Regions from separate parts of the Psychrobacillus sp. FSL K6-4046 genome, predicted to be linked through region 2. Evidence: predicted binding sites of a transcription regulator. Region 2 holds the regulator's gene; the other holds the start of a gene.

Region 1 (9,682 bases), 1.2 Mb from region 2:
TTAGATGCGAAGGACGGCATGGTAGCAACACATGGCTGGTTAGAAACGTCTAGCCAGTCAGCCATTGAAGTAGGGCAATACTTTGCCTCAAAAGGTGCGAAACACGTTATTTTTACAGACATTGCGACGGATGGAACATTGCAAGGTCCCAACTTAAAGGCGAACAAAGAGCTAGCAGAAGCAACCGGACTGTCGATTATTGTCTCGGGAGGAATCAGCTCCTTAGAAGACATCGAGGCAGTAGCGGAACTCTCTAAAATTTCTAGCGTTAGCGGAGTAATCACAGGAAAAGCGTTATACAACAATCGTTTTACATTAAAAGAGGCGCTACAAACAATAAGTAATTGAGCAAGCCTTGAAGGGGAGTAAGAATATGGCTACATTAACATTTGACGATAAAGGACTAATCCCAGTAATTGTACAGCATGCCGTTACAAGAGAGGTTTTAACGCTTGCATATATGAATGAAGAGGCATATGAAAAAACAGTGGAGACGAGAGAGGCATGGTTCTTTAGCCGAAGCAGACAAGAGCTTTGGCACAAAGGTGAAACGTCTGGAAATACTCAGCGTGTTGTATCCATTCAAACGGACTGTGACTCCGATGCACTCGTACTAGAGGTGCTGCCTAGTGGACCTGCTTGTCATACGGGAGAAGAGACATGCTTCCATAAGAGCCTAGAACAATTCGAGGAGGCGTCTGGCTATAATGTAATGACTAAATTGATTAAAACAATCGAAGAACGTCAACAAACAATGCCAGAAGGTGCTTATACTACTTATTTGTTTGAAAAAGGTGTCGATAAAATTTGCAAGAAGGTCGGGGAGGAAGCCTCAGAGGTAATCATAGCCTCTAAGAACAATGATGCAGAGGAGCTGAAATGGGAAGCTGCAGATCTCATTTATCACTTGCTTGTTTTATTGCAAAACCAAAAAGTCAGCTACTATGATTTATTACAGGTGTTACAAAAAAGACATGAAGCGAAAGCAGATAAAAAATAATACTTTATGATATACTGAAAATATACTAATAAGGAGCGTTTCCGTAACGTTCCTTATTATTTTTCGGAGGAGTATCTTGAATAAAAAAAGAAGTAAGAAACTAGACAAAGAAAATATAATTTCATTTTTGCCGACTGGCGAATATTACTATAAAAAAGCATTAGATGAGCTTCAAAAAGATGAGTTACAAAAAGCACAAAAATATTTAAAGCGAGCAACTGATTTAAGCCCAGACGAACCAATGATCTTATTGCAATATGGGATCCTCCAAATGGAGTTCGATAACTATGATTACGCTCATGAGCTATTGAGAAGCGCGTATTCACTAGATCCGAACGAAGGAGATATCATTTTCTTTTTAGCTGAGGTAAACGCTCATTTGGGAAACTTTATAGAGGCAAATCGCTTTGCCAAAATCTATTTAGAAAAGGAAGTTAACGGAGAATATATGGAGGAAGCAATGGAAATCATTGATTTCACCGAGCAGGAGGATATCGTAAACCTTCAGCTGGATACCCCCTCTAGTGAGGCGCTTTTCCTTCAAGAAAAAGCCCGACGCTTTATGGAGCAGGGTAAATTTGTAGAAGCAGTTGAGCTGCTAGAATCGATCATTGCAGACCATCCGGATTTTTGGGCAGCGTTCAATAACCTAGCGCTTGCTTATTTTTATTTAGGAGAGGAAGAACAGGCTAAAGCATTACTGCATCAGGTATTACGAGAGAACCAAGGGAATATCCATGCATTATGTAACTTGGCTGTTATTCACTACTATGAAAAAAATAACGAGGAGCTTGAGGAAATCACAGCTCTTTTATCTAAAATAAATCCTTATTTTATCGAGCATCGCTATAAATTAGGGGCAACTTTTGCGTTAATAGGGAAATATGAACAAGCCTTCAAATGGTTGAGAAGCATTCAACGAAAAGGATTTGAAGCAGATCCAGGCTTCTATTTTTGGCTTTCGCATTCTGCTTATTTTGCAGGGCATGAGGAAGTGGCGCGTAATGCGTGGAAAGCGCTTTTAAAGCTGGATCCGGAAAAAGCAGGCTTCGAGCCGTGGCTCCCACAAATGAAGGAGCTAGTAGAGCCAAATAACGAGGAACAAAAGAATTTAATCTTAGAAAAGCTAGAAAACAAAAATATTAGTGAACGTATTTTTGGCTTCTATCTGTTAGGGAAGTCTCGTCATCGCCAGGAAATTATCGCACACCCTAAGTGGATTGTAGTGGAGGAACTGACTACAATGGAGAAATTGTTTTTAGCTAATTCTCTTGGGCATAAATTCGATGAGAAATCTCCGGCAGAAAAAGCATTTTTGAGAGCCATTGCAGCTACGGATTTACTTTATGACAACAACAAGTCACTGGAGCAGTCAGAGACACTGTTATTACAAATGTGGTTTGTGCTAGTAGAGCGTGCGCTAGAAAAAGGGTATGGCTTTAAAAATCCGCGTGCTTTGGCAGCAGCGACTGAGTATATGTTCGTATCCTCACGAATGAAAAACGTGACGAAAAAACAATATGCGGAGCAATACGGAATCACTACAGCAACGCTCACGAAATATGTCAACGAGCTAATCCAATTCTTACCTTTTTCTGACTCCTAAGCATATTAGTTGATGAAGGGTACAAAATTAGTTAGATTGTTGGTATGTAGTACGTAGGAGGAATTATCGATGACAACTGAAAATATATATGACGTGATTATTATAGGAGCGGGCCCAGCAGGTATGACAGCAGCTGTATATACTTCCCGTGCAAACCTTTCCACTCTAATGATTGAACGTGGAATTCCAGGCGGCCAAATGGCTAATACAGAAGAGGTAGAAAACTACCCAGGATTTGAAACAATCTTAGGACCTGAGCTTTCTACTAAAATGTTCGATCATGCGAAAAAATTTGGTGCAGAATATGCATATGGTGACGTTTCCGAAGTAGTCGATAACGGAGACTATAAAACCGTAAAAGTAAGCGGTAAAGAATATAAAGCGTTAGCTGTTATCATCTCTTCAGGAGCTGAGTACAAAAAAATGGGTATTCCCGGCGAAACAGAGCTTGGTGGACGTGGCGTAAGCTATTGTGCAGTTTGTGATGGTGCTTTCTTTAAAGGGAAAGACCTAGTAGTTGTTGGAGGCGGGGACTCTGCAGTTGAAGAGGGTGCTTTCTTAACTAAGTTTGCGAACAAGGTAACAATCGTACATCGTAGAGATAAGCTTCGCGCTCAAAAAATTCTACAGGACCGAGCTTTTGCTAACGAAAAAATAGACTTTATTTGGAATACAACATTAAAAGAAATACACGGAACAGACGGTAAGGTTTCTAGCGTTACTTTAGTGTCTACGGTTGATGGTTCCGAAAAAGAATTTTCAACAGACGGCGTATTCGTATATGTTGGAATGCTACCACTTACAAAACCATTTCATAGCCTGGGCATCTTAAATGAAAATGGTTATATCGTTACAAACGAGAAAATGGAAACAGCAGTACCTGGTATCTTTGGGGCAGGGGACGTTCGTGATAAAATGCTTCGTCAAATTGTCACAGCAACAGGTGATGGTAGTGTAGCAGCTTTATCAGCTCAGCACTATATTGAGCATTTAAAAGATAAAAACACATCAAATATTTAATTTAATTTTATCTTAATTTAACTGTAACTGTTCTGAAACATATTAAGTGTATAGTAAAGTATATAAATTGACCCCCTTTTTATATATGCAAGATTTGAACAGGCTGTTTTGCGATTTAAATCGTGAAGCAGCCTCTTTTTGTGCAAATTCATGTATAATATAAGGTAACTACAGACAGATGGAGTGACCATACGTGCAAAGAATCGCTAATTTACTTATTTGTAAAGACGACAAAGTTTTGTTATTAAAGAAACCACGTAGAAACTGGTATGTTGCACCAGGCGGAAAAATGGAAGAAGGAGAATCTATTCTTATTTCTGCTGTTCGTGAGTTTACGGAAGAGACAAACACTGTACCGATCAATCCACATTTAAAGGGAATCTATACAATGCTCATTGAAGAGGATGGGAAACGTCTAGATGAATGGATGTTATTTACCTTTATCGGCACAGATATAGAAGGAACTCCATATAAAGAAACTAAAGAAGGTGTGCTCGAATGGCACCCGGTTGAAGATTTAGCACATCTACCGATGGCAGAGGGAGATCGAACAAATCTATTGTTTGCTGTAAAGGAAAAGGGTATGCAATACGGTACTTTTGTATATACTCCAGATTTCGCATTAATCAGTGAAACTATTCAACATTCATGGGAGGATAAATAGATAGTGGAAACTCAGCAGAAGCCAGAAACAGAAGTAGTCATCATTACTGGAATGTCAGGAGCAGGAAAAACAGTAGCTATCCAAAGCTTTGAAGACCTAGGCTATTATTGCATAGACAATCTTCCTCCTGAGCTCCTAAGCACTTTTATCAAGCTAATGATTGAGTCAAATCAGCAACCGCGAAATATAGCAGCGGTAATGGATTTGCGTGGAGGGAAAATGTTTCATTCACTCGTTGACTCCGTTAACCAGCTTCAAGAAGCAACCTCGGTAACTCCAAAGGTGTTGTTTTTGGATGCACAGGATGAGGTTCTTGTCCGAAGATATAAGGAAACTAGACGCTCCCATCCGTTAGCAAATGCAGGATTGCCATTAGAAGGTATAAAAAAGGAAAGAGAGCTTCTTTCTGACTTAAAAGGCAGAGCACAATTTATTTATAATACATCCAAGATGAAGCCACGCGAGCTTCGAGAAAAAATTCAAGAGGAATTTTCGACAAATGGAAGCCAGGTCTTTACAGTGAACGTTATGTCCTTTGGATTTAAGCACGGAATTCCTATTGATGCAGATTTGGTTTTTGACGTTCGTTTTCTTCCAAATCCGTATTATATCGAGGAGCTTCGCTTAAAATCAGGACTAAATGAAGAGGTTTCTAGCTACGTTTTAAAATGGGCAGATACGAAGACGCTTATCGAAAAACTAAAAGACTTGTTTGCCTTTATGATTCCGCAATACAAGCGAGAAGGCAAGACGCAGCTTGTTATTGCCTTTGGCTGTACGGGCGGTCAGCACCGTTCTGTAACACTAGCAGAATATTTCGGTAAGGTTTTTAAGGAAGACGATGAAACAGTAATAACTCATAGAGATGTTACTATCAGGAAGGAATGACTTAATGGGTCGTACAAAACACCGTAAAAAAATAGTCATCATTGGTGGTGGTACTGGCTTATCTACCTTGCTTCGAGGACTTAAAAAACTTCCATTAGATATTACTGCCATTGTTACAGTTGCAGATGACGGAGGGAGCTCCGGTAGATTAAGAGATGATTATGATATTCCACCACCTGGTGATATCCGTAACGTCTTAGCAGCCTTATCAGAGGTAGAGCCGCTCGTAGAAGAAATGTTTCAGTTTCGCTTTACTAATTCCAGCGAACTCGAGGGACATTCCTTAGGCAATCTAATGATTACTGCTTTAACCTCGATTACAGGAGATTTCGCACATGCAATCACGGAAATGAGCCGTGTTTTAAATATTCATGGAAAAGTGCTTCCTGCTGCCAATCAGCTAGTCACACTCCATGCACAATTTGAGGATAAAACTATTGTTACAGGGGAATCTAAAATACCGGACTATGGGAAAAAGATAGAAAAGGTATTTATTACTCCTGACGATGTAAAGCCACTGCCAGAGGCAATTAACCTAATCCGCCAAGCGGATATTATAGCAATTGGACCAGGTAGCCTTTATACTAGTATTTTGCCTAATCTCTTAGTCGAAGATATTCGTAAGGCAGTCATCCGTTCGAAGGCTAAAAAAGTGTACATTTGCAATCTGATGACACAAGCTGGAGAAACGAATAACTATACGGCGTATGATCATGTAGAAGCATTGATCGACCATGTAGGCGAGAACTTTATAGATTCTTTGTTGATAAGTAATGAGGAAATTCCTGAAAATGTTCAGTATTTATATAAGCAGGAGAAGGCTTCTCCCGTTAAAATTGATATAGAGAAATTAGAAACACTAGACATAGAAATCGTTAAGAAGGACATTTCCATCGTATATAATGGCGCTGTCCGTCATGATGCGATAAAAGTAGCGAAATGGCTTTACGAATATGCAGGCCAAAAAGGATTCAAACAATAGAGAGGCTCTGCAAGAAAGGGGGAAACGTTATATGTCGTTTGCTTCTGAAACAAAAAAAGAGATGACACAGGAGGAGGCTGAGCCTTGCTGTTCGAAGGCAGAGCTTTCAGCGCTCATCCGTATGAATGGTTCTCTTTCTTTTAGCAACAAAATGCTTAGCTTGGATGTTCAAACCGAAAATGCGGCGATTGCCCGAAGGCTGTACACGTTGATCAAATCGTTGTATAAGCTGAATGTGGAAGTACTTGTTCGTAAAAAGATGCGTCTTAAAAAGAATAATGTCTATATTTGCCGAGTAAGAGAAGGCTCCAAGAGGCTACTAGAGGATTTAATGATTTTGAAGGAAGGCTTTGAATTTGAGTATTCGATTTCACAGGAGCTTGTCAAAAAGAACTGCTGTAAAAGAGCTTACCTACGTGGAGCTTTCTTAGCAGGAGGCTCTGTCAATAATCCAGAAACTTCCTCTTATCACTTAGAAATTTACTCCTTATATAAAACACATAGCGACGCATTAGTCGATTTAATGAACTTTTATGAATTAAATGCAAAAACCATTGAACGTAAAAAAGGTTTTGTGGCATATTTAAAGGAAGCAGAAAAAATTTCTGACTTTTTAAGCATCGCTGGAGCACATCGTGCCCTCTTAAAATTTGAGGATGTGCGAATCATCCGAGACATGCGGAACAGTGTTAATCGCTTGGTCAACTGTGAAACGGCCAATTTGAACAAAACCATCAGTGCAGCTATCCGACAAGTGGATAACATCCGTTTTATCGATAATGCAATCGGGCTGGATCAATTGCCTGAGAAGCTTCGAGAAATTGCCCGTCTTCGTGTCGAGTATCAGGATGTAACCCTAAAGGAGCTAGGCGACATGGTATCCACTGGAACTGTAAGTAAATCAGGTGTTAACCATCGCTTGCGTAAGCTGGATGAAATAGCAGATGCTTTAAGAAGAGGCGAATCAATTTAAAGAAATGGGGCTAAGGATTATGGCGGAACAACAGGTCGAAGTAAAATTACAATCAGGACTACAAGCGAGACAAGCAGCTTTATTTGTACAAGCAGCGAATCGTTTTATAGCAGATGTGTTTCTTGAAAAAGATGACAAAAAGGTAAACGCTAAAAGTATCATGGGAATCATGAGCCTTGCGATTAGCAAGGGCGCTACTGTTACTTTGAGTGCTGAAGGCTCTGATGAAGAGGAAGCTGTGGAATCATTAGTTAAGTTCATTTCTAATGCTGAATAAATAAAGAGAGCTGTTATCTAGTCCGCTTGGATTAGATAACAGCTTTTTTTTGTAGAATGACATTAAATATGGTTAAGCACCTTATCTACATATTTCTTTGCTGGTACTAGTCCTAAGCCTGTTTCATTCCGAACAAGCTTGACCATTTCAACCTGGCTGCTGTCATTATTATTCATCTCTACGATTTGTTTTTCTAAGGCTTTGTCTCCTTTAAACGGAAGGGCCTGTTGTGATTCTAATTTTTTTATTTTGCTTTGTAGACTTACGATGTAAATGACTAAGGACAATATGATTAACAGAGAACTTATTGTATATAGCAAATGGAACACAACCTTTCATCTTTTTATAAAAAAATCCAAGGCAGAGAATGACCGCCTTGGATTTATATTATATTATTTTACATCTTTTTTCATGTCGCTGCGTGAGATGATATGGTCGATTAGACCGTATTCTAATGCACGCTCTGCTGGCATGAAGTTATCGCGATCTGTGTCTTTTGAAACGACTTCAATCGGTTGACCAGTACGTTCAGCCATAATTTGGTTTAGCTTGTCGCGTAGGTATAAGATACGTTTTGCTGCAATCTCGATTTCCGTTGCTTGCCCTTGAGCTCCACCAAGTGGTTGGTGAATCATAACCTCAGCATTTGGAAGTGCATAGCGTTTGCCTTTTGTTCCAGCTGTAAGTAAGAAAGCACCCATTGATGCTGCCATACCGATACAAATAGTTTGTACGTCTGGTTTAATGAATTGCATTGTATCGTAGATAGCCATACCTGCTGTAATACTTCCGCCTGGGCTATTGATATAGATAGAGATATCTTTTTCTGGATCCTCTGCTTCTAGGAATAAAAGCTGGGCAACGATCGAGTTTGATACGTTGTCATCAATCGCGCTACCAAGCATGATGATGCGGTCTTTTAATAATCTAGAATAAATGTCATACGCACGCTCGCCGCGATTTGTTTGTTCAATAACTGTAGGGATTAAATTCATCCTGGATTGCCTCCTTCAAGGTAATTGTTAGTGTTTTTTTAGTGTGTACTGAGAAATTCTGCCTCAGTTGTAACTTTATCATACATGGAATGGTCAAGGAAGGTCAAATATTAAGCTTTGAAATGTTTACTTGAATTATTCCTATACCATTTGTATAATAGAAAGGTCGCTTGCCCCTGTAGTTTAATGGATATGACGTAAGATTCCGGTTCTTGAGATGGGGGTTCGATTCCCTCCAGGGGCGTCCATAACAGTTAGAAACACTCGAATTCGTTCGAGTGTTTTTTTATGCTCATTTACTATGTGTTTGGGGCTTTCTTATTCATTCTTACTTCTCCTCTCATATGATTCAGCATATGCTCCACTTCGAAAGTGTAGTATGGGATCGTCTGTTAGCTCGATTCCCTTTGGAACAATCGTTGGGTCGAAAACAATGTCTTCCTTAGGATGTATTTTATTTCTAATTTCCAAACGACCTATATTCACTTTTCTTCTATCTTCTGGCCACATATCCGTCGCATCGTTTGGGTTATCCCCTTCCTCTGCTAAGCGGATGAACAGATCAAACTGGACTGGCCCCCGTTTTAATCGGTCGTCTAGCTCCTCCGTCAAATAGTTGGCTGAAATCGATTTGCTTGTTAGAGTAGAATCTTTTGTTTCATCAACTGGGACCCATTCGTATTTGATTGCTTGGCGTTCGCCGTCTTTATTAACGAAATAGAAGGCGTGGATAGGATAGTAGTGAAGCTCAGCGTAGCTCGTTGGTGGCTGCTTTGCCTGCTCCTTAATGATTTGAATGACCTCTTTGCTATGTGGATATTTTTTAGAAACTAGCTCCACCATATTAATGGCCCGGTCAATCGTTTTAATCCCAGTTTTTTTATCCGTAAATATTTCGATCATATCGATAAACTCTCTAGGACTGCTTGTGACGAACATCGGTACAGTAGAGCTCACTAAATTGGTGAAGCTTCCATCGGGTAGCTGAAATTGAACGGCGAGCCCTTTGGCAGGAACAAGATAATCGACGGAGGCAGGGTTAGGGGGGCTATTGGAAAAACGAGCAGTAGCAGGAATTGCTTCTCTATGAAGATGGGGTGCAACCGTATAGGGTACAGCATTCCCATTCGGAAGAAATGTTGCCTCATACATATCCCCCTTAGCGTGTGCGCGCCTCGCTCCAGGGAATTTTCCTTGAATCTTCTCCAGTGCATCAATGGCTTCTTTTGGTGTTAAATCCTCGTTATGTACTTGGTCCATTTGTTTACCTCCTTTAT
Region 2 (9,682 bases):
ATGTTTTATCAGCTGTTTCAGCCAATAGAGTTACATTACACAGAGGATATATCTCCTTTATCCATAGTTGCTCCTGGGGTAGCCAGAGGGGAGCTGGTTGGTGGAAATCTCTCTCTTCTTGCAAGCGGAATTGGGACCAAATATGAAGTGGATACCAATCGTAAGCTTCTGCTAATAGAGGACATTGGAGAAGAGCCATATAAGGTAGACGGAATGCTAAATCAGCTACGTTTAGCTGGCAAGCTAGATGCAGCTGCTGGATTCGTCATTGGAGACTTCTGTGACGCGGAGCCAAGGAGAGGTAAAAAATCTCTTACAATGGATGAGGTTTTTGACCATTACTTAGGGAACTTAGGTAAACCAGCAATAAAAGGTTTTCTTATCGGACACTGTCAGCCTCACTTTGCGATTCCATTAGGAGTAGACGGCATGTTAAATACAGAGAACCTAACGTTATCTATATTACCAGGAGTAGAGTAGGAGGAATTTAGGGTGAAAATACAAGCTATTGAAACGTTTTATGTTGCTGTTCCACTGACTAAACCTTTCAAAACAGCATTGCGTACAGTTACCACTGCTTTTTCCGTTGTCGTGAAGGTAACCTCTGATGAAGGAAAAGTAGGTTACGGAGAGGCACCACCTACTCATGTAATCACTGGTGAGTCATTAGAAAGTATCCAATACGCTATAAATGAAATTATTTCTCCGCAGCTAATCGGACTTTCTTTACTAGAAAAGGAGATAATTTTTCAGAAGCTCCATAAAGTACTTGTCAGAAATACGAGTGCGAAAGCTGCAGTTGACATGGCAATCTTTGACCTTTTGGGCCAATATGCTGAGCTACCACTTTATCAATATTTAGGAGGCTATCGAAATAGCCTTACAACCGATTTTACTGTGAGTGTCAATGAACCAGCTGAGATGGCAGAGGATGCTGAGCGCTACGTAAGAGAAGGGTTTCAAATACTCAAAGTAAAGGTTGGAATAGGTACGATACAAGAGGATATTGAACGTATTGAGGCTATTAGGAGGCGAGTAGGAAAAGATATTAAAATAAGGCTCGATGCCAATCAGGGATGGAGTGCAAAAGAAGCCGTACGCGCTATAGGTACTATGGAAGACACTGGGCTTAATATTGAGTTTGTCGAGCAGCCAGTTCCTGCAGAGGATCTAGAAGGCTTAAAATACGTAACTGAACGAACGGCAACCCCTATTATGGCAGATGAGAGTGTTTTCTCGATTTATGATGCTAAGCGTGTATTAGAAATGCGGGCTGCAGACTTAATTAATATTAAATTAATGAAATCTGGTGGCATTTATCAGGCATTAAAGATTAATACATTGGCAGAGGCAAATGATATCACATGTATGGTAGGGAGTATGATTGAAACTAAAATAGGAATAACAGCAGCAGCTCATTTGGCAGCGAGTCAGCCTAATATCCTTTTTTATGATTTTGATGCCCCTTTAATGCTGGCGGAGGACATTGTTACAGGCGGTGTCGTCTACCAAGCTAGCACGATGACCTTTTCGAAATCCTATGGGCTAGGCATTGCGAGCGTTAAAATAGGGGAGGGACAAAAATGACAGTAGAAAAAAGTTATTGGGCCTGTGCAGTAAAGGTTGCGACGGTCTGGACAGAGCCGGCTTCCGCTCGGGAAGTAGATGCTCCAGGAATATCCAATCCTGTACAGCTTGTTGAATGGCTAGAAGCTTTGCCATACAAGGAGCGACTAGCCCTTTGTGATGAGAACCGTGTTCAAACTCAGCTTCTTTATGGAGAGCCAGTTATTGTGGATGAGATAAAGGACGATTGGGCTAAAATAATCGCAGTCTGGCAGCCCTCTAAAAAAGACGAAAGAGGCTATCCGGGTTGGGTGCCGTTGGCTCAATTGAAAGAAATAGTAGAGGCTGGCAACAAAGGAATTGTTCGAGTAAAGAGTACAAGAAGCCAGTTATGGGATCCGGAAGAAAAACCATTACTGATTCTACCTTTTAATACAATTCTACCTGTTCTATCGGAAACAGATGATTTCTATAAGGTTCGAGCGCCACATGGAGAGGGGCTGCTCCGAAAAGAAAATGTGCAATATGCTGCATCTAAGGAACAATTACCAAAACTCCCACTAGAGGAAACTGTGAGGCTGGGGGAAGCCTACTTAGACTTACCATATCTATGGGGAGGGATGTCTCCATATGGCTTTGATTGCTCAGGATTTTCATACAACATGTTAAAGGCGTGTGGCTATTTTATCCCACGCGATGCAAGTGATCAGGCGAGAGAAGGTATAGAGGTCTCTAAGGATGAACCTTCTTCATGGAAAAAGGGAGACTTGCTATTTTTTGCAAATGACGAAGGCACAGGCTCAGTTCGTCATGTTGGATTTTACTATGGGAATGGTCAATTATTACATTCACCTTCAACAGGGAAGTCAGTGGAAATTTTAGTATTAGAAGGCTCCAAGCTACAAAAAGAGATATGTGCTGTGAGAAGATATGCCGTTTAGGGGGGAAAGATATGACGGAGAATGTACTATTATCTGTAAAGGATTTAAAGAGACATTTTGATATTGGTCAAGGCAGCACTTTAAAGGCAGTGGATGGGATTAGCTTTGACATACTCAAGGGAGAAACATTTGGCTTAGTTGGGGAATCGGGCTGTGGTAAATCTACCGCTGGACGTACTATCCTAGGTCTGTATAACCGGACTGAGGGAGATGTGCTATTCGAACAAAAGAATGTACATGAAATGAATGATAAAGAACGCAAAAATTATTTGAAGAAAATGCAAATGATTTTCCAAGATCCCTACGCATCTCTAAATCCTAGGTCCACAGTCCTCGAAATTATTGCAGAGCCTATCGAAATTCATAAATTATATAGCTCTAAAAAAGAGGTTAGAGATAGAGTTTACGAGCTGTTAGAAGATGTCGGACTAAATCGAGATCATGCTAATAGGTACCCACATGAATTCTCAGGCGGACAAAGACAACGTATAGGAATTGCGCGAGCCCTGGCATTAGATCCGGAATTTATCATAGCAGATGAGCCAATATCAGCGTTGGACGTTTCTGTACAAGCTCAAGTAGTAAAATTGTTACAGCGTCTTCAAAAGGAAAAAGGGTTAACCTATTTATTTATCGCTCATGATCTATCTATGGTTAAATATATTTCTGATCGTATTGGTGTAATGTATTTAGGGCATATGGTTGAACTAACAACAAGTAGTCAGCTTTATGAAAGCCCATTACATCCATATACGCAGGCATTGTTGTCGGCAATTCCAATTCCAGACCCTGATATTGAGGAATCCCGTCAACGGATTATCCTACAAGGCGAGCTACCAAGTCCGATCAATCCACCTTCGGGTTGTGTATTCAGGACAAGATGTCCTCATGCGATGTCTATATGTGCAGAGAAAAAGCCGATTTGGAAAGAGCAGGAACCAGGCCATTTTGTTGCCTGTCATCTTTATAATTAATATGGGATTACACCAGTCTGATTGAAATGGATTGGTGTTTTTTTATTTTGATTTATAGCTATGTAGAAGGAAAACGAATTAATTTAGAATATTATAGAACTTATTCAAATTTGAGACGTATAAGTTAATGGAGATCAAATTAGTGATAAGGAAGGTGAGTTAATTGGAACAAAAAACAATAGTACGGTTACAAAATCTTTCTAAAGTAATCGGGACAAAGAAAATTATCGACGACCTGACATTAGACTTGTATTCTGGGCAAATAACAGGATTCTTAGGGCCGAATGGAGCAGGGAAAACAACAACTATACGGATGATGACTGGTCTTATGAAGCCAACATCAGGAGAGGTGTTTATAGAAGGCAAGCCTTTGTCCGAGGATTTTGAGGGGTCCATGAGCAAGGTAGGGGTAATTGTAGAGAACCCTGAAATGTATAAGTTTATGAGCGGATATAAAAATCTCGTTCATTTTGCTCGAATGAATAAGAACATCACCAAAGAACGTATTGATGAAGTAATTGCTCAGGTGGGACTTCAAAAGCGTATTCACGAAAAGGTATCCACCTATTCTTTAGGAATGAGACAGCGTCTTGGCCTAGCACAGGCTATCCTACATAAGCCTAAATTTCTTATTTTAGACGAGCCCACAAACGGGTTAGATCCTGCAGGGATTCGGGAATTCCGCACATACTTAAAAAAGATCGCAGTAGAAGATGGTGTTGCTATCTTTGTTTCAAGTCATTTGCTCGCAGAGATAGAATTAATGTGTGATAGAATTGCTGTTATTCAAAATGGGAAGCTCTTATCTATTCAAGAGGTAAATGAACAGCAAAAATCTTATTATTACATCGAAGCATCTGAACTAGAAAAAGTAGTAGATTTCTTTAAACATAAAGAGATTACAATGGAGGCTCAAGGAAGTGGTTTTATAATTCCACTTAATAAAGAGGAAGTGCCTGCATTAGTTGCAGAGATGATTGCGAATGGCCTACAAATCTATTCCATCACTCCAAATAGAAAAACATTAGAAGATCAATTCTTAGAAATTACAGGAGGTGGACAAATTGCTGAATCTCGTGCGAAATGAGTGGTTAAAACTATGGAGTAAAAAAGCAACCTGGATTATGGCTATACTGCTCGTATTAGTAATGCTTGGTTCTGCTGGCTTTGTGAAATGGATGAATTCCTTGGAAGTAGGACAGGACGAATCAGGAGAAGCTATTACAGTTAGTCAGATGGCTGCTAGCTCAGAGGATCCAGAAATAACTAAATATAGATTGGATAATGAACTGCCACCACCAATTATAGATGATAGTGCACAAGGCTTTTTCACTGGCCTTCCTGGTATGATGTCAGTTGTTACATTACTTACAGTAGTTGTTGCAGGTGGTATAGTCGCTTCTGAATTTTCTCAAGGAACGATTAAAATGTTATTAACAAGACCAGTGAAACGTTGGAAAATTCTAACGTCTAAACTTTTAACGGTTGGTTTATTTGCAGTAGCAATGACTGGTATTCTTCTTATTTCAGGTATCATTTTTGGATATATATTCTTTGATAATGTACCAGGAACCCAATTAGAGTTAGTAGACGGTGCTGTAGTTGAAGTTTCATTCTGGGGTAGATTGTTACTGTTAACTGCTTTATCGCTAATCAATGTATTAGTGATTGGAACGTTGGCCTTTATGATTGGCTCTGTTTTCCGTTCGAGCTCATTGGCAATAGGAATATCTATTTTCTTGATGTTTACAGGAGTACAAGTAACCGGTGTTCTCGCGATGTTGGAAATAGAATTTTCAAAGTACATTTTATTTGCTAATACAAATTTAAGTCAATTTATCGGAACAAAAGAGCCGCTACTTGAAAGTATGTCTATGGGCTTCTCTATTGTCGTAATTGCTGTGTACCTAGTGATATTCCTTGTGACAAGCTACTGGTCATTTACAAAACGTGATGTCACGGCATAATTGCCTATTGCATATTTCAAAAACTTGTAGTATTCTGAATTTAACTTAAAGAAAGAGGTGAAGCATTATGGCTATTGTATATAATTCGATTCGAATCAGTAAGCTCATGATGTCTCACCCTGTTATTTTCTAAAATGTAGGCGGAATAGGTATTAGTTTGATTGTATACAGACAATCGAGCTTATTTCTTCATACTTTTTGAAATTTCTTTACTAATGAACGGGAGACCATGATTGCTGATTCGAGCAATCATGGTTTTTTTGTTGCCCAGTAATTCGCTTAATATAATGGCGATTCAAATATTTTAATGGGAAAATTAGGAGGAAATTGAAATTGAATTTAATCGAACAGTATGGATGGAATAGTAAATGGGAAGAAAAGATGTCGAACAAAGGATTAGTAGGTCGAGTTTTACTCGAACATAAGCATTCTTATCGAGTAATTACGAATGAAGGTGAGTGGCTTTGCTCTCTTTCGGGTAGATTTAAGTTTGATCACAACCGTGAAGCCTACCCAGCCGTAGGAGATTGGGTGGTTTTAGAGCAGATGCCCGGAGAAGATAAAGGTATTATTCAACAGGTTTTACCGAGACAATCCCAATTCTCGAGAAAAGTGGCAGGTACAACAACAGAAATCCAATTGGTAGCAGTGAATGTAGACTATGTATTTTTAGTGATGTCACTCAACCATGATTTTAATATAAGAAGGTTAGAGCGCTATCTACTTGCAGCTTGGGATTCTGGTGCTACACCTGTCGTGGTACTAACGAAAAAAGACGCTTGTGAACAGGTGGATTATTTCATCAGTGAAGTCGAAATGATTGCATTTGGCGTAAATGTATTCGCTGTATCTAGTGTCACGGGAGAGGGAATAGATGACTTAGCCGCTCTCCTAGTCAACGGTAAAACGGGGGCCTTACTAGGTTCTTCAGGCGTAGGGAAATCCTCTTTGATCAATGCTCTATCTGGTGAGGATGTAATGGAGGTTAGCGATATTCGAACGGATGACAGTAAAGGACGTCATACAACCACTCATAGAGAGCTTTCCTTATTACCTGGTGGGGGACTATTAATTGATACCCCGGGAATGAGAGAGTTCCAGCTCTGGGATTCTAGCGAAGGTATTAGCAACAGTTTTCAGGATATCGAAGAACTTGCTATCGAATGCAGATTTAGAGACTGCCAGCATAAAAAAGAGCCGGGCTGCGCCATTCAAGAAGCCATTCAAACTGGTTTACTAAAAGAGGATAGATATGTAAGCTATGTAAAATTATTGCGTGAGCTTGCTCATATCGAGCGTAAAAACAACTTAGCTGCTCAAAAAACAGAACGTGATAAATGGAAGCAAGTATCGAAGATCCAAAAAACCAATAAGAGAAGAAAAGTTTAATAGAGGTGCATATGATTCGATTAATTGATCACCAAAAGCATTCTATAGCAGAGGAAATGCTCGAAATACAGCTTCCGGCTTACCGCAAGGAAGCAGAGATTATCGGTTTTGAAGGCATACCACAGCTTAAGGAAACAATCGAGGATATTAAAGTATCTAAAGAGATTTTTATAGGAAAGTATCATATGGAGAAGCTACTTGGTTTTATCTCCTATGAATATGAGGGAGACGTAGTAAGTATTTGTAGGTTAGTTGTCCACCCAAATTATTTTAGAAAAGGGATAGCTTCTGAGTTGCTCCAGCATGTTTTGAGCACTACTTCAAAAGCTGTAAGTATAATAGTTTCTACCGGCGCAAAAAATTTACCAGCTCTTGCTTTGTATGAAAGACATCACTTTTTCAAAGTACAAAATATTGAGGTAGAGCCAACAATTTTTATTACGCAGCTTAAATACAATTCACAAATATAAGAATATAAGTTTTCATTTTGATACACCCTAAAACTACTGACAATAAATGTTGGTAGTTTTTTTGTTTCTTTTATGCTAGGCAAATGAATTGCACAACCAAAAAATTCATTATATAATATAGTCAAAGATAGTCAAAGTCAGTTTTTGTGAGAAGAGGTGAGAGAAGATGAAAAATATATCTGACATTATTGAAGGTTATTTGAAGGCAATTATCGAACAAGAAAGTAGAGGGCAAATTGAAATCAAAAGAAGCGAGATCGCAGAAAAATTTCAATGTGTACCTTCACAAATAAATTATGTAATAAACACCCGATTCACACTGGATCGTGGATATTTGGTGGAAAGTAAACGTGGTGGTGGTGGGTATATTCGAATTCTCCGCGTTCGAGCCCACACAAAAGCTGAATTAATTGAGCATATAATACAAAGTCTGGAAGCAGGAGCATCTGCATCCACTACAGAGGATATTGTTTTTCGTTTATTGGATGAAGAGGTTATTACGAAAAGAGAGGCGAAGATAATTTTAGCAGCTCTAGACAGAACAACTTTAGCCATCCCACTACCAGCAAGAGATGAGCTACGAGCACGTATACTATGTGCCATGCTTTTAACACTAAAATATGAAAAAAGTGAAAATTGAACGGGGTGTTGATAAGGTGATTTGTGAAAATTGTAAACAACGGCCAGCTAAAGTGACGGTTACACAAGTGCATAACGGAGAACACTTTGAAAGACATTATTGTGAGGTCTGTGCCAATAGCCTCCACCCGTTTTATGTTGAATACAAACAAGACCCATTATCTCTTCATCAGCTTCTATCTAATTGGTTTAACCAAGCAGATCAGATAGTTCAACAAAAACAACAAAAAACACTTGAATGTGATGAATGTGGCTGGTCTATTGAGAGATTTCTAGAAGAGGGTAAGTTTGGATGTGCATCATGCTACGAAAGCTTCCGTCCTCATTTACCTCAAGCCCTAAAACGTCTACACAATGGTAACACTACACATATTGGAAAAGCACCAGGGCGACTTGGTGAAAAAATAGCTTTAAAGAAACGAATTGAAGCAATTAGGGCTCAAATGAAGCAGGCAGTTGAGCAAGAGCAATTTGAAGATGCCGCGAAGTTAAGAGACGAAGTTAAAGACCTTGAAAAACAACTTGCCGGAGGAGGTGACGATTCACATGTCGATTGAGAACTTTTTAGATAATTCCAGATCTAGTTGGATGGAAGGGGAAGGAGAGCATTCTGACATCGTGATGAGCACCAGAATTCGCTTGGCGAGAAACCTTAATGGTTTTCGCTTCCCTCTAGCATTTACAGAGGACGAAGCGCATAAAATTGACCAATCTGTATCCTCCACACTGTTAGATGCAGATGAAGAATTACAGAAAAATTTTACATCTGTGCATATTAAAGATGTATCTGAGCTAGGGCGTCAAGTCTTGGTTGAAAAACATTTAATAAGTCCTAAGCTCGCAAATTCACCAAATACGGGATCTGTCCTTTTATCAGAAGATGAGTCTGTTAGTGTCATGGTGAATGAAGAGGACCATATTCGAATTCAATGCCTATTTCCAGGACTCCAAATCCAACAAGCTTACGAACGGGCAGATACAATAGATCGTTTATTAGAAAAGGAATTACCATATGCATTTGACGAACAGTTTGGTTATTTGACAAGCTGCCCTACAAACACTGGAACAGGACTTAGAGCATCTGTCATGATGCACTTACCTGCTTTAACAAAAACAAAGCAAATGAATCGAATCGTAACCATTATTTCTCGGCTTGGTATGGTCGTAAGAGGAATATATGGAGAGGGTAGTGAAGCGCTCGGCAATGTTTATCAGGTATCAAATCAAACGACACTTGGTAAGACTGAGGAAGATATACTTGCTGATCTTCAAAGTATAGCAGAACAAATTATTCAAAAAGAAAGAGAAGCAAGAGACGCACTTTTACAGCACTCCCCAAATACATTGGAGGATCGTCTTTACCGTTCACTAGGAACCTTATCCTATGCTCGTCTAATGACCACAGAGGAGGCGGCAAGATGTCTGTCTGATGTGCGTTTAGGAATAGATATTGGACTTATTAAGGATATAGATATGTCCATCCTAAATGAATGTATGATCTTTATGCAGCCTGGTTTTTTACAAAAGTACGCTGGCACTACTTTAAATGCCACGGAGCGTGACATGTTTCGAGCTAAGCTGTTAAGGGAACGTTTGCAAAAAGGAGAAAAAGATAATACAAAAGGAGAGGAACCTGCATGATGTTTAATCGATTTACGCAAAGATCGCAAAAAGTTTTACAATTAGCTCAAGAAGAGGCTATTCGTTTAAAGCATGAATCTATTGGAACAGAACAT

The links. Region 2 encodes CtsR, which represses protease genes until heat stress. Its sites were predicted from a motif close to ATGGTCAATAAAGGTCAAACA; they were not measured.
Region 1: the regulator CtsR is predicted to act here: its motif matches at 8,495-8,515, upstream of clpP (ATP-dependent Clp endopeptidase proteolytic subunit ClpP).

The regions. Positions count from the first base shown of each region.
Region 1 is NZ_CP152020.1:1,040,595-1,050,276, forward strand. It holds gene hisA (1-(5-phosphoribosyl)-5-[(5-phosphoribosylamino)methylideneamino]imidazole-4-carboxamide isomerase) at 1-348, shown strand, start outside; gene hisIE (bifunctional phosphoribosyl-AMP cyclohydrolase/phosphoribosyl-ATP diphosphatase HisIE) at 374-1,000, shown strand; gene MKY09_RS05030 (tetratricopeptide repeat protein) at 1,077-2,606, shown strand; gene trxB (thioredoxin-disulfide reductase) at 2,676-3,626, shown strand; gene MKY09_RS05040 (8-oxo-dGTP diphosphatase) at 3,820-4,290, shown strand; gene rapZ (RNase adapter RapZ) at 4,291-5,178, shown strand; gene MKY09_RS05050 (YvcK family protein) at 5,183-6,160, shown strand; gene whiA (DNA-binding protein WhiA) at 6,192-7,133, shown strand; gene MKY09_RS05060 (HPr family phosphocarrier protein) at 7,153-7,410, shown strand; gene MKY09_RS05065 (ribosomal protein L7/L12) at 7,473-7,730, opposite strand; gene clpP (ATP-dependent Clp endopeptidase proteolytic subunit ClpP) at 7,803-8,405, opposite strand; tRNA gene MKY09_RS05075 (tRNA-Arg) at 8,578-8,649, shown strand; gene MKY09_RS05080 (catalase family peroxidase) at 8,724-9,665, opposite strand.
Region 2 is NZ_CP152020.1:3,758,864-3,768,545, reverse strand. It holds gene MKY09_RS18635 (LD-carboxypeptidase) at 1-480, shown strand, start outside; gene MKY09_RS18630 (dipeptide epimerase) at 493-1,587, shown strand; gene MKY09_RS18625 (C40 family peptidase) at 1,584-2,507, shown strand; gene MKY09_RS18620 (oligopeptide/dipeptide ABC transporter ATP-binding protein) at 2,519-3,481, shown strand; gene MKY09_RS18615 (ABC transporter ATP-binding protein) at 3,645-4,568, shown strand; gene MKY09_RS18610 (ABC transporter permease) at 4,546-5,448, shown strand; gene rsgA (ribosome small subunit-dependent GTPase A) at 5,776-6,837, shown strand; gene MKY09_RS18600 (GNAT family N-acetyltransferase) at 6,849-7,307, shown strand; gene MKY09_RS18595 (CtsR family transcriptional regulator) at 7,474-7,947, shown strand; gene MKY09_RS18590 (UvrB/UvrC motif-containing protein) at 7,964-8,503, shown strand; gene MKY09_RS18585 (protein arginine kinase) at 8,493-9,587, shown strand; gene MKY09_RS18580 (ATP-dependent Clp protease ATP-binding subunit) at 9,584-9,682, shown strand, end outside.